3 regions of the Massilia sp. 2TAF26 genome follow, and region 2 is predicted to be linked to each of the others. Evidence: predicted binding sites of a transcription regulator. Region 2 holds the regulator's gene; each other region holds the start of a gene.

Region 1 (9,422 bases), on a different contig from region 2:
CCGGAAGCCGGCGCGCTCTGCCACGGCATGGCCTACCTGGTCACGCCGGAGGAATTCGCCCACCTCGACTACCGCGAAAAGAACGGCTACCTGCGCCTCGCCACCGACATCCATTTCGAGGACGGCGGCTCGGCCGAGGGCCTGGTCTACATCGCCACCCACGAGAACGCGGCCTACCTGGGCCCGGCCAGCGAGCGCGAGATCGCGCGCCAGATCGCCGGCGCCCGCGGACCGAGCGGACCGAACAGCGAGTACCTGCTGGAGCTGGCCAGGGCCCTGCGCGAACTGGGCAAGCCCGACGAACACGTGTTCGAGATCGAGCGCCACCTGGTAGCGTTCCACGGCTGATCCTGCGCCCCGATTCCGGCGCCTGTGGTCTAATCGCCGCATGCAACCAGCACCGACACGGCCGCCGTCAAGCGACGAACTCGACGAGGACACCCTCGCCTTCGTGCGCCGGGTATTCGGCTTCGCCCGCGCCGGCGAGGCCGCGGAACTCGCCACCCTGCTGGGCCAGGGCCTGCCGCCGAACCTGCGCAACGAGCGCGGCGACAGCCTCCTGATGCTGGCCTGCTACCACGGCCACCACGATGCCGCGAAAGTCCTGCTGGACCACGGCGCCGATCCGGACCTCATGAACGATGTCGGCCAGGCCCCGCTGCACGGCGCCGCCTTCAAGGGAGATCTGCGGATCGCCATCCTGCTGCTCAGCCATGGCGCCCAGGTCGACACCGCCGGCCCGAACGGCAAGACGGCGCTGATGTTCGCCGCCATGTTCAACCGCGCCGACATCGCCCGGCTGCTGCTGGCGCGCGGCGCCGATCCCTTCCGGCTGGATGCCGACGGCAATTCCATGCTCGACGCGGCGCGCAGGATGGGGGCCGCCGACACCATGGAGCTGATGGCCGCAAGCACCAACGAAAGATAATCAGGCCGAAGGCATCGGACAGATACGATCGCGCCCGCCCTGCTTGGCCTCGTACAGCATGGCGTCCGCGCGCAGGAACAGCGCGTTCTCCGTCTGGCAGGCCGGATAGGCGGCCATCCCGCCGCTGAAGGAAAAGCGCCGCACGTCGCCCGAACGCACCTCGAAAGGCAGCAGACCGAAGGCCTGGCGCATCGCATTCAGCCGGTGCCAGCCGCGCTCCAGTGTGCAATCCCAGAACACGATCACGAATTCCTCGCCGCCGAAACGGCTGAGCAGGTCGCGCTCGCCCAGGTGGGATGCCAGGCAGACCGCCAGGCGCTTGATGACGATGTCGCCAAAATAATGGCCCCAGCTATCGTTGATGGTCTTGAACTTGTCGATGTCGATCACGCCGAAGGCCATCGGACACTCCTCGCGCGCCGCCTGGCGGATCAGTTCCTGGGCCTTCTTCTGCAGGCCGACCTTGTTCAGCAGGCCGGTCGCGCGGTCCTTGGCAATCAGGTCCTTGCTGATGCGGATCTTGCTGGCCCGGTTGACCAGCTGGGCGCACAGCAGGCCGGGGTCGCCTGCCGGCAACACCGCGTCGAAGCCGTTCGCCAGGGCGCGCTGCATCAGGGCGGCGTCCGGCTGGCGCTGCAGCAGCACGATCTCGCGCACCGGGTCGGCTTCGATGTTTTTCTTGAGTACGCGCGCCAGGGAATCGGTGCGCGCGAACTCGGCATCGCTGACCAGCACCAGGTCGGGCTGCAGCTCGCGCACCCGCAGGTGCAGGGTCTGGGCCTGATCGTGCGGGATCAGCTCGATGCGCGCCTGGCGCAGGCAATCCTCGTCGAATCCGCCGGCTTCTCCCAGGTGGAGCAGGCGTACCAGCTCGCCGCGCTTTTGCTGGACGAAGAGATTGAACAGCTTGTCGACCAGTACGTCGTTGGCGATCGGCTTTTCGGCATAGGCCAGGCAGTGGGAGTCGACCAGTTTCTGCTGCAGCAGGTAGCGGCCGCCCTGGCGCGAGCTCTGCAGGTAGACGTATTCGCGCCCCGGCGGCAGGCGCTGCAGCAGCTCGCCCAGCATCAGGGTCTTGCGCCTGTCCTGCATGTCGGCCTGCATATTGTGCAGGGCATCGAGATCGATCACGAACAGGCCGTTGCCGGCATCGCCCTCCACCGCCGCCACGAACTCGCTGACTTCGCTGAAGAAAGCCATGTCGAAGTCATATTTGTGGGCGTGGAGCCGCAACTCGGCAGCGTTGTCCTTGATGAAGAAACTCTGCGACAACAACAGCGCACGGTATTTGTAGAGCGGGACGTTGCTTGGCATGGGACCTGGTCTGTGTATCGGAATGCATCAGCAACACAAACATACAAGGATCCTGAGAAAAATTGTATAAAAAGGGAAACTTTTTTTATCAAATATGCATTCCGAATGACGGCGCAACAACACTCGGCTTGGTCCTCGTGCTTGATGCGATCACGCAAACTTGGTATTCAGGATAGCTATCGTCCCGTTGTGTACGGTGGCGTTTTATGCAGGAGTTCACGTGCAAGGACTCCTGCGAAGCCGCGAACAACACAATTCAGTCCATGGATGACGCTCGAAACAGCGTCAACAGGAACATCAAAGTTGAAATTCGAGATGGCATCGTAAGTATGGAATGCGTGAAGAAATAAGTTGACACGCCAATAAAGCAAATCCGCCCTCGGGCGGATTTGTTCGTTTACAGCGGCCCGCAGTCAGACCACGCCCTCGATCACCCGGCGTACCTGCAGCCCGCGTTCCTCGACGCTGCCGCTCACCAGGGTATACGGAATGCCGCGCGCCTCCAGGTCCTCCAGGACGAGCTGGTGGATGCGCCCGCGCCAGGCTTCGTTCTCGCGCGCGGCCTGCTCCTCATAGGGGATGTCGTCGGCACAGACGAAGGTATGCGCATAGCGCTCGCGGCATTCGTCGGCGCAGCGCAGCAGCTCGGGCGGGACCGGCTTGCCGACCTGGCCGAATTCCAGGCCCAGCAGCAAGGTGGTCAGGGCATTCGTGTCGACGAACAGGTAGCACCTGGCGTAGGGCATCTGCTCGTCCTCGGCCTCGCGGTGGCGCAGGGCGATGTCGACATAATCGCCGGCATCCAGCTGGCCTTCCTTGTCTTCCCAGATGTAGCGGCCGATCTCGGGCACGGCCACGCTGCCGTACTGGCGCGCCAGGTATTCGCACAAGGTCGATTTGCCGGTCGATTCCGCACCGACAAACACCACCCGCCTGATCCGGCCTGCTGCGCTGCCCTGCTCTTCCATATGAATCCCGTGATCGTAATGAATTACTTGCATCCCAGAAAGATGCGAGGCGCCATCCTAACTCAAAACAGGTCCATCTGCGGGCTCGCCTTGGCCTTCCCGCCCTGCGGCTTGCCGCCCGCCTCGGCCGCCGGCACGCCGCCGAACAGGTCGAGCTGGGTAACGTCCTCGTCGCGGCGCTGGCAGGCCGCGGCCGAGGGCACCACCAGCGGGCGGCGGAACTGCGTGCCGTCCATCTTGCTGAAGCGGCCATTAAAGCCGTCCATGCCGAGCCGCTTGACCGCCTTGGTGAAGCGCTGGCGGATCAGGTCGGCCCACACGCCTTCGCCCGTCATGCGCTTGCCGAAATCGCTATCGTATTCCTTGCCGCCGCGCATATCTTTCATGCGATTCAGGACGCGTTGAGCCCGGTCTGGAAAATGAGCGTACAACCATTGATGAAACAGCGGGTTGACTTCCCACGGCATGCGTAGCACGACGTAGTGGGCGCCGACCGCGCCGGCGTCCCTGGCGGCCTCGAGGATGCGCTCGATCTCCGGTTCCGTGATGAAGGGAATGATGGGCGCCACGCTGACGCTGACCGGGATGCCGGCTTCGGTGAGCGTGCGGATCGCGCGCAGGCGGCGTGCCGGCGCGGCCGCGCGCGGCTCGAGGGTGCGCGCGATCTCGCCGTCCAGGGTCGTGAGCGTGATCGCGGCCGCCGCCAGGCCCTTCTCCGCCATCGGCGCGATCAGGTCGACGTCGCGCTCGATCAGCGCCGACTTGGTGATCAGGCCATAGGGGTGCTTGCACTCGGCCAGCACCTGCAGCACTTCGCGCGTGATGCCGCGTTCGCGCTCGCAAGGCTGATAGGCGTCCGTGTTGACGCCGATGGCGATGCTTTCGGGCACATAGCCGGGGCGGGCCAGTTCGCGGCGCAGCAGGTCGGCCGCATTCACCTTGGCGAAGATGCGGCTTTCGAAGTCGAGGCCGGGCGACAGGCCGAGATAGCTGTGCGAGGGACGTGCGAAGCAATAGATGCAGCCGTGCTCGCATCCCCGGTAGGGATTGAGCGAGACATTGAAGGGAATGTCCGGCGATGCATTGCGGGTCAGGATGGTTTTGGCAAACTCATCCGTGACAATGGTCTTCGGCGCGGCCGGTCCTTCATCCTTCAGCCCCGGGACCGTCCAGCCGTCGTCGAAACGCTCGCGGCCGTGGACTTCGTAACGGCCCTGAAGGTTCGACACGGCGCCACGGCCCTTGTGCGGCGCGAGCGGCCGCGGGGGGATCATGACCTGGCCTTGCAATTCCACGTCTTCTGCCCAAGCTTGTTGGCGATTCACTATGGCGCTCCCGAGTACTGTATGGATATACAGTATCGTACACCTGCTTTATTGTTGGTTCAAGCGCGAAATAGACGGGATTGTTGTTCCACAAACCGATCGAATCCGTCGAGCAACGAAGTGTAGTGTTCAGGCCGGTTTTCGAGGCGGGACAGCGCATGCACGGCCGCTTCCAGCGACGACAGCTGGTCCGGCGCATGGGCCTTGCGAATCCGATAAGCCGAAGGCGGCAGTTCCTGCAGAGCCAGGCGCGGCAGGCACTGCAGCGCAGGGTTCAGGTAGAGCATCTTGCGACTCTTGCGCCAGGTGGCGTCGAGCAGCACCAGGCGCAGCGCCTCCGGCTGCGCCAAGCCGGCAGGATCGAGCGGCGGCGGCGCCGGCAGGCCGAGCGCGGCTTCGCCGGGGGTGTGCGGGTACAGCAGCAGCGGCCTGCGTCCGTCCGCATTCAGGGCCGCGTCCAGCTCGGCGGCGGCAAACGCCTCGCCGACCAGCAGCCGGCTCGACGGCAGGGACAGGTGCAGCAGCCGCGCGCTGTTCTTGGCGTGATGCACCTCGAGCGGATGTTGCAGGACCAGCAGCTCGACACGGCTGGCGAGCGGCGCCGCGAAGCCGCAGATGCAGGCGCTCCGCGCGCGCAGGCAGGCGGCGCAGGTGGCGCGCCGGGAAGCTGAAGGTGTCATGGGCGGCGATTGTACTCTCCGCCCGGCGGACGAAACATCAAAAACTGCCGCCCACCCGCTCCCCGCGCGGCGGCATATTGTCCGGCTCCGGCACCGGGGGATCGTCCTTGCGCAGGGGCTTGAGCGCCCCGCTCCACCGCACCACCTGGTCGAGCATGGTCTCGACCGCGCGCTCGTGGTGCTCGGCCGGGTTGAAGGTGGTGAAATTCTCGAAGTCGGTGAACAGCGACAGCATCACCTGGGCGCGCACGTCGGCCACCATCAGCTCGCCCATCACCAGGCGCAGGTTCTCGATCGCGCGCGCGCCGCCCGCGCTGCCGTAGCCGACGAAGCCGGCCGCCTTGTTGTTCCACTCCTTGTACAGGTAGTCGATGGCGTTCTTCAGCGCGCCGGACGTCCCGTGGTTGTACTCCGGCGTGACGAACACGAAGCCGTCGAACCCGGCGATCTTCGCCGCCCAGGCCTTCGTATGCGGCTGCGAATACTGGCCCATCGACGGCGGCACCGGCTCGTCCAGCAGCGGCAGGCCGAAGTCCGCGATGTCGACCAGTTCGAAGGCGGCGTCGCCGCGCGCGGCCGCGCATTCCATCACCCAGCGCGCCACGTCGGGCGCCTTGCGTCCGGGGCGGGTGCTGCCCACGATGATTCCCACATTGATCATGCTCCCCTCCATCCATGCGATTGGTGATTCATGGTGCCACGCGCCAGCCTCCCCCCAGCGCCCGGTACAGGTCCACGTGCGCCGCCAGCCAGCTGGCGCGCAACTGCAGCACGGCGGTTTCGGCGCTGAAGGCGTTGCGCTGGGCGTCCAGCTCTTCCAGGTAGGAGGAGTAGCCGTTGCGGTAGCGGTTGTGGGCGATGCGCAGGGCCTCGGCGGTGGCAACCCGGCGCGCCTCGGTCTGGTCGAGCTGCTCGCGCAGGCGCTGCACGGCCGTCAGCGCATTCTCGGTCTCGGCGAAGGCGTTGCGCACCACCGATTCGTAGGCGAACACGGCGCGGTCGCGCAGCGAGGCCGAGATCTCGGCCTGGGCGCGCAGGCGGCCGGCGTCGAACAGCGGCGCCAGCACGCTGCCGCCCACGCTCCACAAGGTGGTGCCGGCGCCCAGCAGGTCGGGCAGCGTGTGCGCATAGCCGCCGACCGATGCCGTCAGGCGCAGCGAGGGCAGCATCTGGTCGCGGGCGGCGGCCAGGCTGGCGTCGGCGGCGGCGATGGCCGCTTCCGCCTGGGCGATGTCGGGCCGGCGGCGCAGCAGTTCGGACGGCAGGCCCGGCGCGATGCCCGGCGCCCGCAGCGCGACCAGGCCGGCGCCGCGCGCCACCGGTCCCGGATTGGCGCCGGCCAGCAGGGCCAGGGCATTCTCCTGCTGGGTGATCGAGCGTTCCAGCTGGGGCACCACGGCGGCCGTGGCGCGGTACTCGGCCTCGGCCTGGGACAGTTCCAGGCGCGAGCTGTAGCCGACCTCGAACTGACGCTTCGCCAGCGCCAGCGACTGCTCGCGCGAGGCCAGGGTCTGGCGCGCCAGCGCCAGCTGGGCATCCAGGCCGCGCAGGTTCAGGTAGCCGGACGCGGTGCTGGCCGCCACCGACAGCGCGGTCGCCTCGGCCGCCGCCTGCTGGGCCGCGTAATCGAAGCGCGCCGCCCGGGTCGCGGCCTCCAGCCGGCCCCAGGGATCGATCTCGTAGGCCGCCTGCACATTACCGGTGATGCTGGTCGATTCGATCGGCGTACCGAAGGGCCCGATGCTGCGCGCCCGGGTCGGCCCCGCGCTGACGGACAGGTTCGGGGCCAAGGCCGAGCGCGCGATCCCGATGCGGGCCTGGTATTCCTGCAGGCGCGAGCGCGCGCTGCGGATGTCGCCGTTGCGCGCCAGCGCCTGGGCCACCAGGGCGTCCAGCGCCGGGTCGCCGAAGGCCCGCCACCATTCCTGCTCGACGGCGGCGTTCGGCCCCACCTGCAGGGGCGCGCGCCAGGCCGCCGGCACCTCGAGCGTGGAGCCCGGGCGGTCCTGCACCGGGATGCGGCAGCCGGCCAGCAGCAGCATGGCAGCGCCGTAGGCGAACGATGCGCGCACGGCCCTCTTCATCGCTGCTGCCCTTTCGGCGCGGCGGCGGGGGCGCCGGTATCGATGCTGGCCACCACCGACATGCCCGGCCGCAGGCGCGCCGCCAGTTCCTGGTTGGGGTCGATGCTGATCCGCACCGGGATGCGCTGGGCGATCTTGACGAAGTTGCCGGTCGCGTTGTCCGGCGTGATCACCGAGAACTCGGAGCCGGTGGCCGGCGAGATCTGCTCGACGTGGCCGCGCATCTTCGCGTGGTTGAGGGCGTCGACGGTGAAGCTGACAGGCTGGCCCAGGCGCACGTCGGCCATCTGCGTTTCCTTCATGTTGGCCACCACCCACATGGTCTGCGGCACCAGGGCGGTCAATTGGGCGCCGGCGTTGACGAAGGCGCCCAGGCGCACCGTCACCTGGCCCAGCTGGCCGTCGCGCGGCGCCAGGATGCGGGTGTTGGCGAGGTCGATCTCGGCCAGGCGCACGGCCGCCTCGGCGTTGGCCACCGCCGCTTCCAGCGAGGCGCGGTTGACGTCCACGGTCTTGAGGCTCTGGCGCGAGATCTCGAGCGCGGCGCGCGATTGCGCGGTCTGCGCCACCGCCTGGGCGTGGGCGGCGCGGGCGGCGTCGCGCTCGCGCGCCGACAGCGAACCGTCGGCGGCCAGTTCCTCGACCCGGCGCAGGTCGGCCTGGGCGCGCTGGGCCTGGGCCGCCGCATTCGCCACCGCCGCCTGGTTCTGGGAGATGGTGGCGCGCGCGCTCTGCTGGCTCTGGGCGAAGTTGGCGAGCGCCGCGCGCTGGGTCGCCAGCTGGGCGCGCGCCTGCTCCAGGCGCTGGTTGTAGATGCGGTCGTCGATGCGCATCAGGAGCTGGCCCTGGCGCACATGCTGGAAGTCCTGGACGTCGACCTCGACGATGTAGCCGGACAGCTGCGGGCTGATGATGGTCACCTGCCCGCGCACGGTGGCGTTCTCGGTACTCTGGATGGTGCTGCGGAAGGGCGGCAGGTCCCAGGCGTACAGGACGATGAGGACGCCGATCAGGGCGATCAGCGCGAACACGGCGCCGCTGGCGATCACGTGGCGGTTCGATTTGTCCTGGGAAGCGTTGGTAGTGGTCTCGGCCATATTGTCGTCGTATTCAAAGGATCAGGTCGGGCGGATGGTGCCGTCGGCGGTCGGCTCGGGCGGTTCGCCGGCGGCGTTGGCGATCGGCGAGTCGGTCACCGTCTCGGGGGTGGACGACGGCGGCGGCGCCGCGGCGGGCGGCGCCACATAGGTCAGCCACAGCGCGCGTCCGAAGATCCAGGCCGCCAGCAACGCGGCGAGGATGGAGATCGCCAGGAACACGTCGTTGTAGGCGAGGATGTTGGCTTCGCGGGTGACGGTCTGGCCCAGCACCGCAATGCCCTGCCGCGTGCGCGAGGACGGATCGGCCAGCACCCGTCCATAGGCCGCCGCGCCCTGCTGGATGCGGGCCGCCACCAGCGGGTCGAGGCTGCTGAGCTCATCGGCCAGGTTCGAGGAGTGGAATTTTTCGCGCATCACCTGCCAGGTGCCGAGCAGCGAGGAACCGAGCAGGCCGCCGAGGTTCTGGGTCAGGCCGAACAGCACCGAGAAGGTGATCAGGTTGGCCGGATTCGTGATCACCGTACCCAGCAGGGTGAGCAGCAGCGGCCCGAGGAAGAACACGCCGCCGAAGGCCAGCAGGCCCTGGCTGACGTACATCTCTTCGGGGCGTGTCAGGCTGGTCGCGTGCGAGTCGATCCAGGCCCCCATGGCCATGATCAGGAGGGCAACCACCTGGGGCGCCATCAGGTGCCTGGGGTTGTAGACCAGGGCCGACATGGCGATGCCGAGCAGGGTGCAGACCAGCACCACCAGGAACAGGGTCTGCAGCTGGTCGTTGTTCAGGCCGACCATGCGCAGGAAGCCGACCGCGCCGATGCTCTGCTCGGACAGCACCACGCGCACCAGCACCATCGCGATGAACAGGCGCGCGATCATGCCGTTGGTCAGCCAGCGCAGGTTCAGCAGCGGATTCTTGCGGTTGTGCTCGACGGCGACGGCCGCCAGCAGCAGGACCACCGACACGGCGAGCGCCACGCCGACCCAGGGCTCCTGGGTCCACCACAGCACCCGGCCGAAGGTCAG
Region 2 (9,422 bases):
TCGACCACAAGGACTACCTGGGCGAGACGCGCGAAGAGATCGGCTTCGAGAAGGCCGGCATCTTCAGGCCGGGCAAGCCGGCGATCTGCAGCGATCCGCAGCCGCCGGCCTCTCTCATCAAGCATGCCGAGGACGTCAAAGCCGACCTGTGGCTGATCGGCCGCGACTTCAACTACCAGGGCGACAAGCAGCAGTGGGCCTTCGGCGGCCGTTCGCAGCGCCGCAACTCGCTGGCCTATCCGGCCCTGCGCGGCGCCAACCAGCTGCTGAACGCCTCGGCCGCACTGGCCGCGCTGGAATCGCTGCGCCTGCGGCTGCCGGTGGGCGCGCAGGAAGTGCGCGCCGGCCTCGCCATGGTCGAGCTGCCGGGCCGTTTCCAGGTGCTGCCGGGCCGTCCGACCACGGTGCTGGACGTGGCCCACAATCCGCACGCGGCGGCGACCCTGGCCCAGAACCTGAGCAATATGGGCTACCACCGCTTCACCTACGCCGTGTTCGGCATCATGCAGGACAAGGACATCGACGCCGTCATCGAGCACATGGCGCCCTACGTCGACCACTGGTGCGTGACGGCGCTGCCGTCACCGCGTTCGGCCGATCCCGCGGAACTGGCGGCAAAGCTGGAGGCGAAGAAGCCGGCGGGCGTCAAACCGGACGAGTTTTCGGTAAAAACCTTCGCCGATCCGGGCGCGGCCTTCCAGGACGCAACAAGCCGGGCCGGACAGGATGATAGAATAGTGGTCTTTGGCTCGTTCCATACCGTGGCTGGCGTGATGGCGGCCCGTAAATCCTCTCTTCATTGACCTGACAACGCATGGGCTTGTTCTCGTTCTTCGGTAAAAACAAGCAAGGCCGCGCTGCCGAGGACAGCGGCCGTTTCTACAGCAAGGACGACGACGCCGCAATCGGCGAACGCGCCCGTTCCAAGCGTGCCTCCAGCGCGGGCGCCGTCGCCGGCAGCACGCGCGGACGCGGCACCGGCAACGACCCTTTGCTGCCCGAGAAGAAGCGGGCGCGGCGCCGCTTGGTGGGGGCTATCGCGCTGGCGCTGGCGGCCGCCGTCGGCCTGCCGATGCTGCTCGATTCCCAACCGAACAAGACGCTGGCAGGCGACATCGCGATCCAGATCCCGTCCAAGGACAAGGCGGTGCCGCTGCCGGTGCCGGCCGATCCCTCGGCTCCCGCCGCGCAAGCCGGACCGGCGAGCGCGCGCGACAGGACCGTGGCCGCCGTGGCCGCCGAGGACAGCGTCGGCAAGGACGAGGAAATCGTCCAGATGCCGCCGGTCTCGAAATCCGCGTCGAAACCCGCCGTGGCCGCCGCCGCGAAGCCGCAGGGCGCGGCCGAGCTGCCCAAGCCCGAACACAAGCCCGAACACAAGCCGGAGCCGCCCAAGCCGAAGGCCGAGCCGAAGCAGGAAGCCAGGCCCGAACACAAGCCGGAACCCAGGCCCGAGCACAAGCCGGCCGAGAAGGCCGACAAGCCGGTCAAGCCGAAGAGCGAAGACAAGCCGAAGCTCGAGGACAAGCCCGTCAAGCCGCGCGACGACGTGCGTGCCCTCGCCATCCTCGAAGGGAAGGGCGCGGACAAGACCGACAAGGCCGAGAAGGACAAACAGCCGGCCGACGCCGGCTCGCAGAAATTCGTGGTGCAGGTCGCGGCGCTGTCGAGCCAGGAAAAGGCCGCCGAACTGCAGGCGAAACTGCATGGCGCCGGCATCAATTCGCACACCGAAAAGGCCGGCGAACTGATCAAGGTGAAGATCGGCCCCCTGAGCAAGGACGAGGCCGAGAAAGTGCGCGCCAAGCTGGGCCGCATCGGCCTGTCGGGCTTCATGACCCCTGTTTGAAGCCGTGACGATTTTCGATTACATCGTCCTGTTCATCCTGATCTCGTCGGTCGTCATCAGCACCATGCGTGGGCTGGTGAAGGAAATCCTGTCCCTGGTGAGCTGGGTCGCAGCCTTCGTGGTGGCGAACGCCTTCGGTGCGAAGCTGGCGCCCATGCTACCATCGGTGGTTCCGGGCGAGTCGCTGAGGCTGATCCTTGCTTTCGTTGCACTATTCCTGGGCGTACGTGTACTGATGGGCCTGCTGGCCCTGGCGATCGGCGCGCTGATCGAGGCTTCCGGCCTCTCGCTGGCCGACCGCGGACTCGGCGGCCTGTTCGGACTGGGCCGGGGGATTGTAATCGTGCTGGCCGGCGTCATATTGTGTGGGATGACTTCCATTCCCCAACAGGCTTTCTGGAAAAACGCGTTGCTCTCTCCCATGGCGGAAACCGGGGCGCGCACGGTCAAGCCTTTCTTGCCGGCTGCCTTCGCGCAGCACGTGCAGTATTAATTTTTCATTATCAGCTGTTTAGGAGCGCACCATGTGTGGCATCGTCGGCGTCGTCTCGCAAGCCCCCGTCAACCAGTTGCTGTATGACGCATTGCTGCTGCTGCAGCATCGCGGCCAGGATGCGGCCGGTATCGCAACCAACCATAGCAGCATGTTCTCGATGTACAAGGCCAACGGCCTGGTGCGCGACGTGTTCCGCACCCGTAACATGCGCTCGCTGATGGGTAATTCCGGCATCGGCCACTGCCGCTACCCGACCGCCGGCTCGTCCAGCGAAGAGGAGGCGCAGCCGTTCTATGTGAACGCGCCGTTCGGCATCACGCTGGCGCACAACGGCAACCTGACCAACCAGGCCCAGCTCAAGGACGAGCTGTTCCGCATCGACCGCCGCCACGTGAACACCGGTTCCGATTCGGAAGTGCTGCTGAACGTGCTGGCCCACGAGATCCAGACCGCCGCCGACGGCTACTCGCTGGATCCGGATGCCATCTTCAAGGCGGTTGCCATGGTGCACAAGCGCGTGCGCGGCGCCTATGCCGTGATCGCCCAGATCTCCGGCCACGGCCTGCTGGCCTTCCGCGACCCCTTCGGCATCCGTCCGCTGTGCCTGGGCGTGAACGAGACTGAGAACGGCCCCGAATACCTGGTCGCCAGCGAATCGGTGGCGCTCGAGGGCCTGGGCTTCCGCTTCGTGCGCGACATCGCGCCGGGCGAGGCGGTCTTCATCGACGACGCCAGCCAGCTGCATTCGCGCCAGTGCGCCGAGAACCCGTCGCTGAATCCCTGCGCCTTCGAATACGTCTACCTGGCCCGTCCTGACTCCGTCATCGACGGCGCCTCGGTCTACGCGACCCGCCTGCGCATGGGCGAATACCTTGCCGACAAGATCCGCGAGGAGATCCCGGTCGAGGAAATCGACGTCGTGATGCCGATCCCGGACTCCTCGCGTCCGGCCGCGATCCAGCTGGCGCTGAAACTGGGCGTCGAGTACCGCGAAGGCTTCATCAAGAACCGCTACATCGGCCGCACCTTCATCATGCCGGGCCAGGGCATGCGCAAGAAGTCGGTGCGCCAGAAGCTGAACGCGATCGCTTCCGAGTTCAAGGACAAGAACGTGCTGCTGGTCGACGACTCGATCGTGCGCGGCACCACCAGCCGCGAGATCGTGCAGATGGCGCGTGAAGCGGGCGCCCGCAAGGTCTTCTTCGCCTCGGCCGCGCCGCCGGTGCTGTACCCGAACGTGTACGGCATCGACATGCCGACCCGCGACGAGCTGATCGCCCACGGCCGCACCGTGGAAGAGGTGTGCCGCGAGATCACGGCCGACCGCCTGGTCTACCAGGACATCGAGGCGCTGAAGAAATCGATCATGGACGTGAATCCGGCGCTGACCAGCGTCGAGGCGTCCTGCTTTGACGGCGTCTACATCACCGGCGACATCTCGCCGGAGTACCTGGACAGGCTGGAGAACCACCGCCACAAGAGCTCGGGCAAGTCGTCCGAGGATCTGGTGCGGACCCAGCTGAATCTGAACCCGCCGGTAGCGGCGGAGTAAATCACGTATCATCGTACGGGCGCCTCGGGCGCCCGTTTTCATTTGTACCGACACGATCATGAGCGACACGAACAACTACGGCTTCACCACCACCATCCTCCACAACGACCGCCGCAAGACCATCGAGCAGGGCTCGCTGCACAAGCCCATCCACACCTCGGTGGCCTTCGGCTATGGCGACGCGCGCCAGCTGGCCTCGGTCTTCCAGGGCAAGGAACCGGGCTTCCGCTACGGCCGCCAGGGCAACCCGACGGTGTCGGCGCTGGAAGACAAGATCACCAAGATGGAAGACGGCGTCGCCACCCTGTGCTTCGCCACCGGCATGGCAGCGATCGGCGCGCTGGCCCAGGCGCTGCTGAAGGAAGGCGACCACGTGGTCTCGTCCAGCTTCCTGTTCGGGAATACCAACAGCCTGTGGAACACGGTGGCGGGGCAGGGCACCGAGGTCTCCTTCGTCGATGCCACCGACGTCGCCAACGTCGAAGCGGCGCTGCAGCCCAACACGCGCCTGGTGTTCGTCGAGACCATCGCCAATCCGCGCACTCAGATCGCGGATCTCGCGCGCATCGGCGAGCTGTGCCGCCAGCGCGGCATCCTCTACGTGGTCGACAACACCATGACCACGCCCTGGCTGTTCCGCCCGAAGGCGGTCGGCGCCGGCCTGGTGGTCAATTCGCTGACCAAGTCGATCGGCGGCCACGGCATGGCGCTGGGCGGCGCCCTGACGGACACCGGCCTGTACGACTGGAGCGCCTATCCGAACATCGCGCCGAACTTCCGCAAGCAGCCGGCCAAGGCCCAGGGTATGGCCCAGCTGCGCGCCAAATCGCTGCGCGACTTCGGCGCCTCGCTGGCGCCGGAGGCCGCCCACCACATCGCCGTCGGCGCCGAGACCCTGGCCCTGCGCATGGACCGCACCTGCGCCAACGCGCTGGCGCTGGCGAAGATGCTGGAAGTCGACCAGCGCGTCGCCGCCGTCCACTACCCGGGCCTGCCTTCGCACCCGCAGCACGGCATCGCTACCAGCCTGTTCCGTGCCTACGGCTCGCTGTTTAGCTTCGAGCTGAAGGAGGGCATCGACTGCTTCGACTACCTGAACCGCCTGCAGATCGCGATCCCGGCCAGCAACCTGGGCGACACCCGCACCCTGGTGATCCCGGTCGCGCACACGATCTTCTTCGAGATGGGGCCGGAGCGCCGCGCCAGCATGGGCATCGCCGAATCCCTGATCCGGGTGTCGGTGGGCATCGAGGATACGGCGGACCTGCTGGCCGACTTCGGCAACGCGCTGGCCGACTGAACACGGCGTTTTATCCATAGCGAATTGTCATAAAACAAAGGCAAGTCTATGATCGCTCTCACCAATCATGTGGAGAGAGACGATGAAACGACTTGCATTTGCGGTGCTGATGCTGGCCGCCGGGATGGCCTGGGCCGGCGATCTCGGCGATGCCGAAAAAGCCTTGCGCGCCAAGGAATACGGCAAGGCCTTGCCGATCTACACGAAGCTGGCGAACGCCGGCAATGCCGAAGCGCAGTTCCGCCTGGGCGAAATGTACTGGTATGGCGACGGCACCGCGGTCGACATGGGCAAGTCGCAGGCCTGGCTGCAGAAGGCCGCAGCGTCCGGCCATGGCGGCGCGAAGGAGTCGCTGGCGGTCCTCAAGGAGCGCGAACAGCGTGCCGGCGACCTGGCTTACTGGACCGGCTACAAGGGCGATGACCTGGTGACGGGCAAGTACGCCTGCCCGATGCCGAAGATCCCGCAGGTGTCGAAGACCAATGAGGACATCAACCGGGTCAGCACCGCGATCGCGCAATGGGAAACCTGCTACAACGACTTCGTGGCCGGCGTGAACCAGGCGCCGCCGGGCGTCAAGCGCATCCCGGCCGACATCCTCAAGCTGATGAGCCCGCACGAAGCCGAGCAGGCCGCCTCCCGCATCGATGACGTCACGGTGGCCGTGATCAGCCGCCGCCAGGCCGAGGCGCTGAATTTCACCTCGGAGCGCGACGCCTGGTACACGGCAACCCAGTCCTTCGTGGCGGAATCGAATGCCAAGAGCGAGGCGAACAAGCGCCAGCTCGACGTCGAGAACCGGCGCGCGGCCGATGCCAGCAACGAATACAACCGCAGGGTCACGCAGGGCGCCACCTTTGCCCAGCCCGCGTCGACCGGCAAATAAGGCTTGTATCGGGAGCGACGATGAAACGACTTGCATTTGCGGTGCTGATGCTGGCCGCCGGGATGGCGCGGGCCGACGATCTGGGCGATGCCGAAAAGTCCTTGCGCGCGAAGGAATACGACAAGGCCTTGCCGATCTTGACGAAGCTGGCGAACGCCGGCAATGCCGAGGCGCAGTTCCGCCTGGGCGAGATGTACTGGCATGGCAACGGCACCGCGCCCGACCTGGGCAAGTCGCAGGCCTGGCTGCAGAAGGCCGCCACCGGCGGGCATGGCGGCGCGAAGGAGACCTTGGCGATCCTGAAGCAGCGCGAGGAGCGCGCCGCCGACCTGGCTTACTGGACCGGCGGCTACAAGGGCGAGGAGCTGGTATCGGGCAAGTTTGCCTGCCCGATACCGAAGCTTCCGGTGGTCTCCAGGACCAATGAGGAAATTAACCGCATCCAGGCCGAGATCGCCCAGTGGGAAACCTGCCACAACGATTTCGTCGCCAACGTGAAGCAGGCGCCGCAAGGCAGCAAACGTATCCCGCCCGACGTCTTCAAGTTGATGAGTCCGCGTGAGGCCGAGCAGGCGGCCGGCCGCGTCAACGATGCCCTGACGGGCGCCGCCATGCGCCGCCAGGCCGAGGCGCTGGCCTTTGCCGGCGACCGTGACGCCTGGTACGCGGCCACCGAAAAGTTTGTCAACGAGGCGAACGCCAGGACCGAGGACGACAAGCGCCGCCATAACGACGAGCAACAGCACGCACGGGAAGCCAATGATTCCTACCTGCGTAAAATGGGGGAGCAGGCGCCGCGTCCGCAGCGTTCGTGGGGCGGCAACAAGTAAGGATTGTTGAGCTGGCAGGGCTGTGGGGGTATGATAAATTTCTTTTTCACAGCCCTGCTTCACAGCTCTTTTCCATGAAGACTCTCCTGTTATGCGTCGCATTGCTGGCGGCCGGCTCCGTCCGTGCCGACGAGCTGGCCGATGCCGACGCCCTGTTCGCCAAGAAGGCTTATCCAGAAGCCCTGCAGAAGTACACCAGGCTGGCCAATGCCGGCAACGTCACGGCCCAGCAGCACCTGGGCGAAATGTATTTTTACGGCGAAGCCGGCGCCATCGACATGGACAAGGCCACCGCCTGGTTCCGCAAGGCGGCGGCCAAAGGCAATGCCGTCGCCATCGCCTCGCTCGAGATGATGAAGCAGCGCGAGGTCCGCCGCGCCGACATCGACTACTGGATGACGAAATACGACGGCTCGGATGTCCGTACCGACGAGTACCGCTGCCCGGCGCCGCGCTTCCCGGCGGTGTCGCGCCAGACCGAGGAGATCGACCGCTACAGCGCGAAGATGAAGACCTGGCAGGATTGCTACAACCGCTATGCCGAGCACCTGAATGCGGTCACCCCGCTGAGCAAGCGTATTCCCGAGGACATCCGTAAACTGATGACCAAGGCCGAATACGAGACGGCAAGCAAGCACCTGGACGCGGTGCAGGAGGGGCTGTCGGAAGACGCCAGGATCAGCGCCAAGATGGTCGTGGCCGACTTCACGGTCTGGCGCGACGCCACCGACGCCTATGTCAGCCAGCACAACGAGATCGTCAAGAGCGGGCCGACGCCCGAACGCGAGAAGGACCTGGAAGCGCGCAAGAACAACTATAACGGCGCAGGCACGAAGTAAGCCGTCCGCCGAATGAGAAACGCCCCGCAGGCGCAAGCCGGGCGGGGCGTTTATTTTGCCAAGTGGCAAAAATTAGTGCCGGCTCGGTGCCGGCTTAGTGCCAGCTCAGTGCCAAGAGCGCAGCAGGCCGACGGCCAGGCCTTCGAGCGCGAACTCGTCGGTGTGCGGATCGACCGTGATGACGGAGAAGTCCGGGTTTTCCGGCAGCAGTTCGATGGTGCCGCCGCTCTTGCGGTAGCGCTTGACGGTGACTTCGTCGCCGATGCGGGCGACCACGATCTGGCCGTTCTTTGCCGAATCCACTTTCTTGACGGCCAGGAAGTCGCCGTCGCAGATGCCGGCGTCGCGCATCGACCAGCCCTTGACCTTCAGCAGGAAGTCGGGCTTGCTCGAAAACATGGCCGGGTCGACCGAGTAGGTGGCCTCGACGTGTTCCTGGGCCAGGATCGGCGAACCGGCGGCGACGCGGCCGACCAGCGGCAGCGACATCAGCAGGGCGGCCGGGACTGCCGGTGCCGGAGCGGGTTCGGCTGCGGCGCCGACCAGGCGGATGCCACGCGAGGTGCCGGGGGAGATTTCGATCGCGCCCTTGCGGGCCAGGGCCTGCAGGTGTTCCTCGGCCGCATTGGCCGAGCGGAAGCCCAGCTCCTGCGCGATTTCGGCGCGGGTCGGCGGGAAACCGGTGTTGTCGATCGCTTCCTTGATCAGGTTGAGGATCTGTTCTTGCCGTGCGGTGAGCTTGAGCATGTCAAAGATTAATTCGTAGGTGAGCGGTAGTGCGGGGCGAACCCGATACCCTGTATTTTTGTACAGTATTGCGCCGGGCGCAAGGGGAATCCGTGCGATTTGCCGGTTTTTTTTGCCTGCCGGGCACAGCCGATGCTCGGTAGGCAAGCCGGGCCGCCAACGCGGCCTCGAAATGGCGATTGAGCTCTTGACGTTTTTGCGGTTATAATGTCGGGCTTTCCCTTCCCACACTCGTCTTGACGCCGAGGTGGGCATTTGTTTAAACGTCCTTAAGGAGTGTTGCATGCGTCATTATGAAATCGTGTTTATCGTCCACCCGGACCAGAGCGAGCAGGTTCCGGCGATGATCGAGCGCTACAAGACCACGGTCACCTCGCGCGGCGGTAACATCCACCGCGTCGAAGACTGGGGCCGCCGTCAAATGGCTTACCAGATCCAGAAGCTGCCGAAGGCACACTACATCTGCATGAACATCGAGTGCGACAACGAGACCCTGGTCGAGCTGGAAACCGCATTCAAATTCAATGATGCCGTGCTGCGTCACCTGACCGTCAAGATGAAGAAGGCCGAAACCGCGCCGTCGCCGATGATGAAATCGGTGCAGCGCGAAGACGCAGCCAAGAGCCATCGCGCCGAGCAGGCAGCTGCTCCGGCCGCAGCCGCTTAATTCTTAATCTTAAGAAAGAAGCGCGCAAGGGCAGTGAACGAGCTGTTGCTGGTCGCAAGCATCGCGGAACGCGATGCCCTGCGCTACACCCCGGCCGGCATCCCCATCGTCAGCGGCATCCTGCAACATGGATCGCAGCAGGTGGAAGCAGGGATTGCCAGGCAGGTCGAATTCGAGATCACCGCGCTGGCCGCGGGCGATGTTTCGAAGCGATTTGCCGACGCCGAACTCGGTGCCGTCTACGAGTTTCGAGGGT
Region 3 (9,422 bases), on a different contig from region 2:
AAGAATGAATTGCTGGATGAAGGACTGGAAGAATCGTTTCCGGCAAGCGATCCGCCTGCCATCAGCATCACACGGATCGTCAAGGACATGGAAGGCTGCTGAGTAGAAGAGCGCCGGAGTACGTGGCAGGCCGGGTTTCAGGCGACGTAAAAGAAAACGGCGATGTAGTGGCAAATGCTGCCGCCGAGGACGAACAAGTGCCAGATGCCGTGGCCATGGCGCACTTTGTGGTCGGTAGCGTAAAAGACGATGCCGATTGTGTAAAACAAGCCTCCACCTGCCAGCCAGGCAAAGCCCTGCCAGCCCAGGACTCTAATCAGGGGCATGATGCCAAACGCAGCAAGCCAGCCCATCATCAAATAGATGACGAGCGACAGAATACGCGCGCCCTTGGCATACCAGATTTCCTGGACAATACCGAATACAGCCAATCCCCAGACCACGCCGAACATCGACCAACCGTAGATTCCACGCAGCGTGACTAAAGTGAATGGCGTATAGCTGCCTGCGATTAAGAGATAGATGGCGCAATGGTCCATCTTTCGCAGTACGTTCTTGGCTGCGCCCCGAGTGCTGTGATATAGGGTGGACGTCAGGTACAGGATCAGCAGCATGGCGGCGTAGATGCTGAAGCTGGCGATTTTCCAGGGATCGCCGCCACGCGCCGCCACCACGATCAACAGCGCGCCGCTGGCCGCAGCCAGGACCGCGCCAATGGTATGCGTGACACTGTTGAGGCGTTCGCCGTAATACATAAGTCAGCACTCGCGAAATTCCTGCCGGCCAGCAGCGAAATAGTGATGATCCGACCAGGCGGTCGCTGATTCGTCACTGTGCCGAAGTTCAGCTCTTCGCACAGTATCGCATGCAGTAAAACTGAAACGCTTGGATTGTCGCGCGTGGGCGGGTTTGGTTTACAACAATGGCTTTTGAAGCCGGCAGCGCGTTCCAAAAGATAAACCTTGCCAAAACCTGAAGAGAATAGTACTGTATAAACATACAGTATTTCTTCGCATCACCCTATGATCAACTGCTCAGATTCCACCTCAGCAGCGCCGGAATCCTTGCATCCGTCGCTCTGGCGCGCCTCGCAGCTGGCGCGTTCTTCAAGCCGCTGCGTGGATACCGGCCACGCGGCCCTGTCGGCGCAGCTGCCGGGCGGCGGCTGGCCGGCCGGCGCCCTGGTCGACCTGCTGCTGCAGCAGCCCGGCATCGGCGAGATGCGCCTGCTGCGTCCGGCCCTGGCGGAGGTGGCGGCGCGCCGCATCGTGCTGCTGCAGCCGCCCCATCCGCCGCAGGCGCTGGCCCTGGCCGCGCTGGGCGTGCCGCCTTCGCAGCTGATCTGGCTGCGCACCAGCCGCATGGCCGATGCGCTATGGGCGGCCGAACAGGTGCTGCGCAGCGGCAGTTGCGGCGCGCTGCTGTTCTGGCCGGGCTTCGAGCGGCAGAGCCAGGTGCGCGGCGACAGCCTGCGCCGCCTGCACCTGGCGGCGCAGGGCGGCGAGACCCTGTTCTTCATGATGCGCCCGCTGGCCTCCCGGCAGGACGCCTCGCCCGCGCCGCTGCGCCTGGCGCTGCGGCCCCAGGCCGGCGGCCTCGAGATCGACTTCGTCAAGCGCCGGGGACCGCAGCGCGATGCGCCGCTGTTCCTGCCGCTTTCCTCCCACCTGGTACAAACTCAACCGCAACGTCATGCGCCTGTGGATCGGCCTGTCCCTGCCCCGGCTGCCGCTCGAGGTCTTCAGCCCCAGCTGGTGCACTGACGCCGGCAGCGTCGTGCTCGAGCAGGAGCGCGTGCTGGCGTTGTCCGCCACGGCGCGCGCCGCCGGCGTCCAGCCCGGCATGCGCCGTGGCGGCGTGCTGATGCTGATGCCCGATGCCAGGGTCCACGAGCGCTCGCCGCCGCGTGAAGCCGAGGCCCTGTATGCGGTGGCGCTGGCGATGTTGCAGTACACGCCGCAGGTGGCCGAGGCCGAGGAGGGGACCTTGCTGATGGACGTCGGCGCCAGCCTGCGCCTGTTCGGCGGCGTGCGCGCACTGTGCCGGCGCGTGCGCGCGGACGTGCGCGCGCTGGGCTTCACGGCCTCGCTCGCCTGCGCCCCGACCGCGCGCGGCGCCTGGCTGCTGGCGCGCGCCGGCGGTCACAGGAGCATGCGGCGCACGCTCAAGATGCCGACCCTGGTGCGCCGCCTCGACCTGCTGGACCTGCTGCTGGCGCCGCCGGCGCGGCCCTTCGCGGCCTGGTTCGAAGGCATCGGCTGCGCCAGCCTGGGCGAGCTGCGGCGCCTGCCGCGTCCCGGCCTGCAGCGGCGCTGCGGGCGCGCATTGCTCGACCTGCTGGACGCCGCCTACGGCCTGAGTCCGGAACTGTACGAGTGGATCGCCGCCCCCGAAACCTTTGCCGCGCGTATCGAACTGTTCGACCGCATCGACGATGCCGAGCTGCTGCTGGCGGGCGCCCGCCGCCTGCTGCTGCAGCTGACCGGCTGGCTGTGCGCGCGCCAGCTGGCGGTCGAGCGCATCGTGCTCAGGCTCGAACACGAGCGGGGCAGGGAAGCGCGGCCGCCGACCTGCGTCGAGGTGGCGCTGGCCGAGCCGGCCTGGCGCGACGAGCATCTGGTGCGCCTGCTGAAGGAACGCCTGGCCAAGCTGGTGCTGGAGGCGCCGGTGATCGGCCTCGGCCTGGAGGCGAAGCAGCTGCAGCCGATGGCGCCCTTGAGCGACTCCCTGTTCCCGGAGCCGGGCGGCAGCGAGGAAGACCGCATGCGCATGCTGGAGCTGCTGGTGGCGCGCCTGGGCGCGGACAACGTGCTGCAGGCGCGGCCGATGGCCGATTACCGTCCGGAGCAGGCGAATGTCTGGGTGCCGGTGCAGCAGAAGGTCAGCGACCGCGCGCGCAATGCGCAGATGCCGCCCGACGTGATGAGCCTGCCGCGTCCGACCTGGCTGCTGGCCAAGCCGATCGCGCTGCTGATGCGCGAACACCGGCCCTTCTATGGATCGCCGCTGCGCATGGCCTCGAACCCGGAGCGGATCGAGGCAGGCTGGTGGAATGGACCCGAGACCCGCGACTACTTCATCGCCGAGGGGCAGGATCACGCTCTGTACTGGGTGTACCGGGAAAGGATCGGGGCAGACGAGTCCGAGCCGCGCTGGTTCCTGCACGGCCTGTTCGGATAAGTCCGCGGTGGCAGTCCAAAAATGCTAGGTGAAGCAAGGGCCGCGGGTGTATTGTTATTTTCCCCGCCAGCTTCGTGCGCGACGACTTCCTGTGAGGACATCGTGGACTCATCATCTGTTCTGCCACCGGCCGCGGCCGCTGTCGGCATCTGCTTCGACGGACGGACGTACCACTACCGGGAGTACAGCTACGACCGGCTCGAGGACGCGTTCGGCTACGCAAAGCTGGACCGGGCCAGACCCGGTTTCCGCGAAGACCAGACGCCGCGCCACTGGAAGCAATGGGTCGGACCGACGCCGCAAGATCGGCTGCAAATGGCGGCGCATGGCATCGTGTACGAGCGCGGCCACTACTTGTACGGTCCTTACCGCTACGATCTGCTGTCTGCCGCACTCGAGTATGCAAAGCACGAACCGGGACTCGTAGGGACGGAAGGCAGGCAGGAAAGCTAGAAGCGCCGCTGCCTGACCGTCGCCGGAAGGCGCGCCCGGAGCCTGCTTTTTCCGGCAACCAATACACAAAAATACTCCTGCACGTTTTCGGCACACGTGTCGAAAAGAGCGCATAGTATGTCTTCTGCACGCGGTCTTCAGGATCGCGATCCCTCCAGGCAGTCTGTGCTGCCCTGTCCATGAATCCCCCAGGCGCATCGGCCCATCCCATCCGGGATGTTCCGTACTCCATGTATGTTTTTCTAAAGGTACTCCATGTATCCATTCCCGCAATCCGTCAATCCCGCCCTCCGCTTGCACATCGATGCCCAGGTCGCATTCTTCAACGAGCTGTCCCAGGCCATGTCGCGCTCTTTCCAGCAGATCGGCCAACTGAACATGCAGCTGACCCAGTCTCTGTTCGAGCAAGCCACCAAGGCCGGCCAGCATTTGCTGACGACCGAGCATCCGACCGAAGCGATGTCGTTGGCGGCAGCGCGCGCCCAGCCGGCCACCGAAACGCTGCGCGTCTACCAGCAGCATCTTTCCCAGATCGCTTCCGCCACCCAGGTCGACCTGACCCAAGTCTCCGAACGGCATGTGCCGGAGACGTCGCGTACCGCCCGCGCGCTGGCGGACGACGTGACGCGTGCCGCCGTCGAAGAAACGAGCAAGAGCATGCGCCAGCAAGAAGAAGCCGCGAAAGACTTTCGCGACCTTTTCAAGCAGGAAGGCAAGCGCGGTGAAAGGGCTGGCGCTCAGTTCCAGGGCAATCTGCAAAGCGGCGGACGCGATGCCGGTGTCCGCGTAGAGGCCGAGGGACCGGCCGGCAAAGTCAGCGCCCAGGGCAATATGCAGGGCAACCAGGCGCACGAATCCGTCAACAAGAATCCCGCCAAGCCGCGCTGACCTCCTTTTCCGGCCCTGCTTTTGCAGGGCCATCCCTCGCGGCGTCGATGACCACGCAGTCTCGCCGCCGCTTTTCATTTCTACAGGAGACTCGTATCAGCTCACCCAGGAATCAGCCCATGTTCAATACAGTATTCGACGCTTGGCCACCGTTCGCCATTTTCTCGGGGAACGGTCATGCGGCCCCGTCCCCGCCGGCCGGAGAATTCGCGTCCGGATACCACGAGGAGGAAGGGCAAACCCTCCGCTACCGACTGTTTATTCCCAGCGACGCGCGCAGCGAGCCGATGCCGCTGGTCGTGATGCTGCACGGCTGTGGGCAGGACGCCGCCGACTTCGCCCGCGGCACGGGCATGAACACGCTGGCCGAGGAATACGGTTGCCTGGTCCTGTATCCCGAGCAGTCCTGCAGCGCGCACTGGAACAGGTGCTGGAACTGGTACGATCAGGACCACCAGCGGCGCGGCGAAGGCGAGCCGGCGCTGATCGCAGGACTCACCCGGCGCATCATGGTCGAGCATGCGGTCGATGCCAGGCGCGTCGCGGTCGCCGGACTGTCATCGGGGGGCGCGATGGCTGTGATCCTGGGACGCACTTATCCCGATCTGTTCAGCGCGGTCGGCTGCCACTCCGGCCTGGCGCACGGCAGCGCGACCAGCGGCATCGGCGCGATGCTGGCCATGCGCGACGGTCACGATCCGGCCGCGCTGGCGCCGACCGTCCCGCACGCCAATCCGCCGGTGATCGTCTTTCACGGCGATGCCGACGCCACGGTGAATCGAAAGAACAGCAACGGCGTGGTGCGACAATCCGTCGACAGCGATCCGGCGCACAGGCGGGGCAAGCATGCCGACATCGCGATCGTGGAAGAAACCGGCTGCAGCGGCGGACGCAAGTTCACTCGCCAGATTCACCGCAAAAAAAACGGTAGCGTGCTGGCTGAGCAATGGACCGTGCACGGTACCGGTCACGTCTGGTCGGGCGGCAACCCGCATGGCAGCTACACCGATATCCAGGGCCCCAACGCCAGCGAGGAAATGCTGCGCTTCTTCATGAATCATCCGGCGGCTGCCTAGCGCAGCGAGGCGGACCGCAGCAGCCCGGCGAAGCGCTCGCCGATGAGCCGGTGGCTGGCCGCATCCGGATGCAGTTCGTCCGGCAGCGGCAGCCGCAGGTTGTCGTTCGGGCCGTACAGCTCGAGGCCATCGACGTAATGAAGATTCGGATCGCCGGCGCGGCGCTGCCCGACGATCGCGCGCAGCTGCTCGCGGATGACGCCGAGGGTCAGCTTGCCCTGCCGGCCCTCGTCGGCGCTGCCGCCCGCCTTGAACAGCAGGCGGCCTTCGGCCAGCGCATCCATGTCGTACACCGATGGCCCTGGCAGGGTTTCGTGGATGGGGCAGAAGATCGGCGAAACTACCAGCAGCGGCGTGTCCGGATGGCCTTCGCGTATCGTGTCGAGGAAGCCGTGCATGGCCGGGCCGAAGGCGCGCAGGCGCATCAGGTCCTTGTTGACCAGGTTGATGCCGATCTTGAGGCTGATGACGTCGGCCGGCAGCTCGCGGATGGCGCGGGCAACGAAAGGATCCAGCAGGGCATTGCCGCTGTAGCCGAGATTCAGCAGGTCGAAGCCGGTGCGCACGGCGGCGACCGCAGGCCAGGTGCCGGAAGGGTGGGTGGTATTCGAACCCTGGCTGATCGAGCTGCCGTGATGCACCCAGCGGCGCCTGCCCACGGCCGGCACCGGATCCAGCGGCGCGTCGGAACGCAGCGACACCAGCTCGGTCATCTCGTCGTGCGGCAGCCAGATCTCGATCGTCTTCTGCCCGGGAGGCAGGCCGCCGAAAAGCAGGGTCCGCGCCTCGCCGCCGGTGACGGTCGTCGCGCCGGTGCTCATGTCGATGTGCAGGATCCGGCCTCCCTGCACGCTGCCCTGGCGCGCCAGCTGGCCGCCGATGAACAGGTCGAAGATGCCGTCCGGGCGCGGGCCCAGGCCGCTGTAGACGCGCTTGGTCGCGAGCACGTCCAGCTCCACCGCGGTGGCCGCGGTCTGGAACACCAGGCGCACGCCGGACGGCTGCGATTCCGCCATCGCCAGCTGCGCGTCCGGGCATTGCACGCGCGCCCAGGCGGGCAGGCGGTGCGGCAGGATGCCGGCTTCGGTCTGCTCGACGTCGAGCGCGCCGTGGATGAAGTCGCGGGTCAGCGGGGTGCGGATCGGAAGAGTGGTTTCATGCATGAGCTGCATTCTACGCCGCATTCGGCGCCGCACTTCGCACGCTTACATGAGCGTGATGCCGAAGCGCCTGACGAACATCGCAAACAGCGCGAAGCAGACGATCGTGAGCACCACGCAGACCGCGAGCGTGGGCCAGAACCCAAGCCTGGCGAGCAGCGCGGGAAACGCCAGGAACATGGGCAGGGTCGGCACCACGTACCAGAAGGTGTACCAGGCATGGTTGGCGACCTTCGATGCCGGCTGCTTTTCCACGTGCAGCCAGATCAGGGTCAGCACCGTCACCATCGGCAGGGCGGCAATCAGGGCGCCCAGCTTGTCGCTGCGCTTTGCGAATTCCGATACCGCGACGACCACGGCGGCCGTGACCAGGTATTTCGTGACGATCCAGATCATGCGGGCATCTTCTCCCCGGCGCGCAAGGTCAGCACCCGCACGCCTTGCCGCGTCACGGCCACCGTATGCTCGAACTGCGCGGACAGCTTGCCGTCGCGCGTGACGACGGTCCAGCCATCGTCCTCGGTGAACACGTCGTCGCGGCCCTGGTTCAGCATCGGCTCGATGGTGAACACCATGCCTTCGCGCAGCATCAGGCCGGTTTGCGGCTTCCCCCAATGCAGCACCTGGGGCGGCTCATGCATTTCGCGGCCGATCCCGTGGCCGCAATATTCCCTGACCACCGAGTAGCCGTTGCGGCGCGCGTGGCGCTCGATCGCATGGCCGACGTCGCCGAGGCGGGCGCCCGGACGCACGGCCCTGATCCCCTTCCACATCGCCTCGTACGTCACCTGCACCAGCCGCCTGGCCGCCGGCGCCACCTCGCCGACCAGGTAGGTCTTGCTGGAATCGGCGATGTAGCCGTCCTTCTCCAGCGTGATATCGAAATTCACGATATCCCCGCTTTGCAGGATCTCGGCGGCCGAGGGCACGCCGTGGCACACCACGTTGTTGCGCGAGGAGTTCAGGGCGTAGGCATAGCCGTACTGGCCCTTGCTGGCCGGGCGCGCCGCGAGCGTCTCGACGATGAAGCGCTCGGCCAGATCGTTGACTTCCATCGTCGACATGCCGATCAGGTCCAGCTTGTCCAGGTGGCCGAACACTTCCGCCAGCAGCTTGCCCGCCGCCGCCATCAGGACGATTTCTTCGGGGCGCTTGGTCATGACACGGCCATTCTGGGCGCCATGGCCTCGACTCCCGCTTCGCGCAACTCCCGCACCACGATCTCGTTGAAGCTCTGGGTCGGGTGCATTTCGCACAGCATGCCGATCTTGATCCAGAATGCTGCCTGCGCATTGATCGAGCGGCACGAGACCGAGGTGGCCTTGCGTATCTGGTCGTGCAGCTCGTCGTCGATGTTTACGATGCCCATTGTATGTTCCATATATAGTCCATATACGAAGTATATACAAATACTCAGGCGCGTTGCAAGCATGGCCAATCCCGTGCACAGTGGCGCCATCTTCAGCAAGGACAGGAAGGTATGCTTACCGAACGTATGGATTTTCAGGGGCCGCACGGCAAGATCTCGGCCAAGCTCGATGCGCCCGACGGCACGCCGCGCGCCTATGGGCTGTTCGCCCACTGCTTCACCTGCAGCAAGGACGTGCTGGCGGCGACCCGCATCTCGCAGGGGCTGGCCGACCTCGGCGTGGCCGTGCTGCGCTTCGACTTCGCCGGCCTTGGCAACAGTCATGGCAAATTCGCCGACACCAATTTTTCGTCCAACGTGGAAGACCTGGTGGCCGCGGCGGATTTCCTGCGCCAGAAATTCGCCGCACCCAAACTACTGATCGGCCACAGCCTGGGCGGCACCGCGGTGCTGGCGGCCGCCCACCGCATTCCCGAATCGACCGCCGTGGTGACGATCGCGTCGCCCAGCGATCCGCACTACGTGGTCGACAAGCTGCTGTCCGAGCACGTCGACACCATCGAGCAGCTCGGTGAGGCGCGCGTGAAGCTGGCGGGGCGCGATTTCAATATCCGCCGCCATTTCGTCGAGGATGCGAGCCGGCACCAGCTGCATGAAAGGATCGCCAACCTGGGCCGCGCGCTGATGGTGATGCATGCGCCGCAGGATTCGACCGTCGACGTCGACAATGCCGGCCGCATCTTCGGCATCGCCCAGCATCCGAAGAGCTTCATCTCGCTCGACGGCATCGACCACCTGGTGACGGGCAGGATTGATGCGGCCTATGTGGCGGGCATCATCGCGGCCTGGAGCGCGCGTTACATCTGATCACTCATCATCATCATGATAGCTATGCAAGAGTTTGAACGGCGGCGCGACCGCTTCGAGTTTTTCGACCACATGGAGAGCCCGGCGGTCAACATCTGCTTCCGCATGGACCTGCCGGATTTCCGGCCCTGGTGCAAGGAGCAGGGCCTGGCGCCCTTCCACGTGCTGCTGTGCGCCGTGCTGCGCTCCATCCTGAAGGTCGAGAACTTCCGCTACCGCGTGCATGAGGGCGAGGTGATCCGCATCGAGCGCCTGCATCCCTCGTTCACGGTGGTCAACCAGCACTTCGACCTGAATTTCGCCCAGTTCGACTGGTCCGACGACGTGCGCGAATTCGTCGCCAACGGCCTGGCGGCGCGCGAGGAAGCGGGCAATATGCTGGAGCTGAACCGGAAGTACCGCGGCATGTCCCCGCGCGACGCCAAGGAC

The links. Region 2 encodes LexA, which represses DNA repair genes until DNA is damaged. Its sites were predicted from a motif close to ACTGTATNNNNATACAGT; they were not measured.
Region 1: the regulator LexA is predicted to act here: its motif matches at 4,552-4,569, upstream of AB4Z32_RS10795 (PA0069 family radical SAM protein).
Region 3: the regulator LexA is predicted to act here: its motif matches at 987-1,004, upstream of imuA (translesion DNA synthesis-associated protein ImuA).

Annotation. Positions count from the first base shown of each region.
Region 1 covers NZ_JBFRFV010000008.1:95,747-105,168, forward strand. Annotated here, with positions in the region: gene AB4Z32_RS10775 (gamma-glutamylcyclotransferase) at 1-348, shown strand, start outside; gene AB4Z32_RS10780 (ankyrin repeat domain-containing protein) at 389-928, shown strand; gene AB4Z32_RS10785 (diguanylate cyclase) at 929-2,242, opposite strand; gene AB4Z32_RS10790 (AAA family ATPase) at 2,656-3,210, opposite strand; gene AB4Z32_RS10795 (PA0069 family radical SAM protein) at 3,273-4,484, opposite strand; gene AB4Z32_RS10800 (tRNA-uridine aminocarboxypropyltransferase) at 4,595-5,215, opposite strand; gene AB4Z32_RS10805 (NADPH-dependent FMN reductase) at 5,253-5,876, opposite strand; gene AB4Z32_RS10810 (efflux transporter outer membrane subunit) at 5,905-7,287, opposite strand; gene AB4Z32_RS10815 (HlyD family secretion protein) at 7,296-8,396, opposite strand; gene AB4Z32_RS10820 (MFS transporter) at 8,418-9,422, opposite strand, start outside.
Region 2 covers NZ_JBFRFV010000044.1:9,882-19,303, forward strand. Annotated here, with positions in the region: gene folC (bifunctional tetrahydrofolate synthase/dihydrofolate synthase) at 1-803, shown strand, start outside; gene AB4Z32_RS26025 (SPOR domain-containing protein) at 815-1,849, shown strand; gene AB4Z32_RS26030 (CvpA family protein) at 1,854-2,342, shown strand; gene purF (amidophosphoribosyltransferase) at 2,374-3,897, shown strand; gene AB4Z32_RS26040 (cystathionine gamma-synthase family protein) at 3,956-5,197, shown strand; gene AB4Z32_RS26045 (tetratricopeptide repeat protein) at 5,280-6,083, shown strand; gene AB4Z32_RS26050 (tetratricopeptide repeat protein) at 6,104-6,913, shown strand; gene AB4Z32_RS26055 (tetratricopeptide repeat protein) at 6,988-7,752, shown strand; gene lexA (transcriptional repressor LexA) at 7,858-8,499, opposite strand; gene rpsF (30S ribosomal protein S6) at 8,783-9,166, shown strand; gene priB (primosomal replication protein N) at 9,200-9,422, shown strand, end outside.
Region 3 covers NZ_JBFRFV010000020.1:1,315-10,736, forward strand. Annotated here, with positions in the region: gene AB4Z32_RS19105 (hypothetical protein) at 1-102, shown strand, start outside; gene trhA (PAQR family membrane homeostasis protein TrhA) at 138-755, opposite strand; gene imuA (translesion DNA synthesis-associated protein ImuA) at 1,023-1,763, shown strand; gene AB4Z32_RS19120 (Y-family DNA polymerase) at 1,693-3,180, shown strand; gene AB4Z32_RS19125 (hypothetical protein) at 3,283-3,633, shown strand; gene AB4Z32_RS19130 (phasin family protein) at 3,889-4,521, shown strand; gene AB4Z32_RS19135 (extracellular catalytic domain type 1 short-chain-length polyhydroxyalkanoate depolymerase) at 4,641-5,597, shown strand; gene AB4Z32_RS19140 (SGNH/GDSL hydrolase family protein) at 5,594-6,760, opposite strand; gene AB4Z32_RS19145 (DUF3147 family protein) at 6,803-7,153, opposite strand; gene map (type I methionyl aminopeptidase) at 7,150-7,917, opposite strand; gene AB4Z32_RS19155 (ParD-like family protein) at 7,914-8,126, opposite strand; gene AB4Z32_RS19160 (alpha/beta hydrolase family protein) at 8,238-8,993, shown strand; gene AB4Z32_RS19165 (CatA-like O-acetyltransferase) at 9,018-9,422, shown strand, end outside.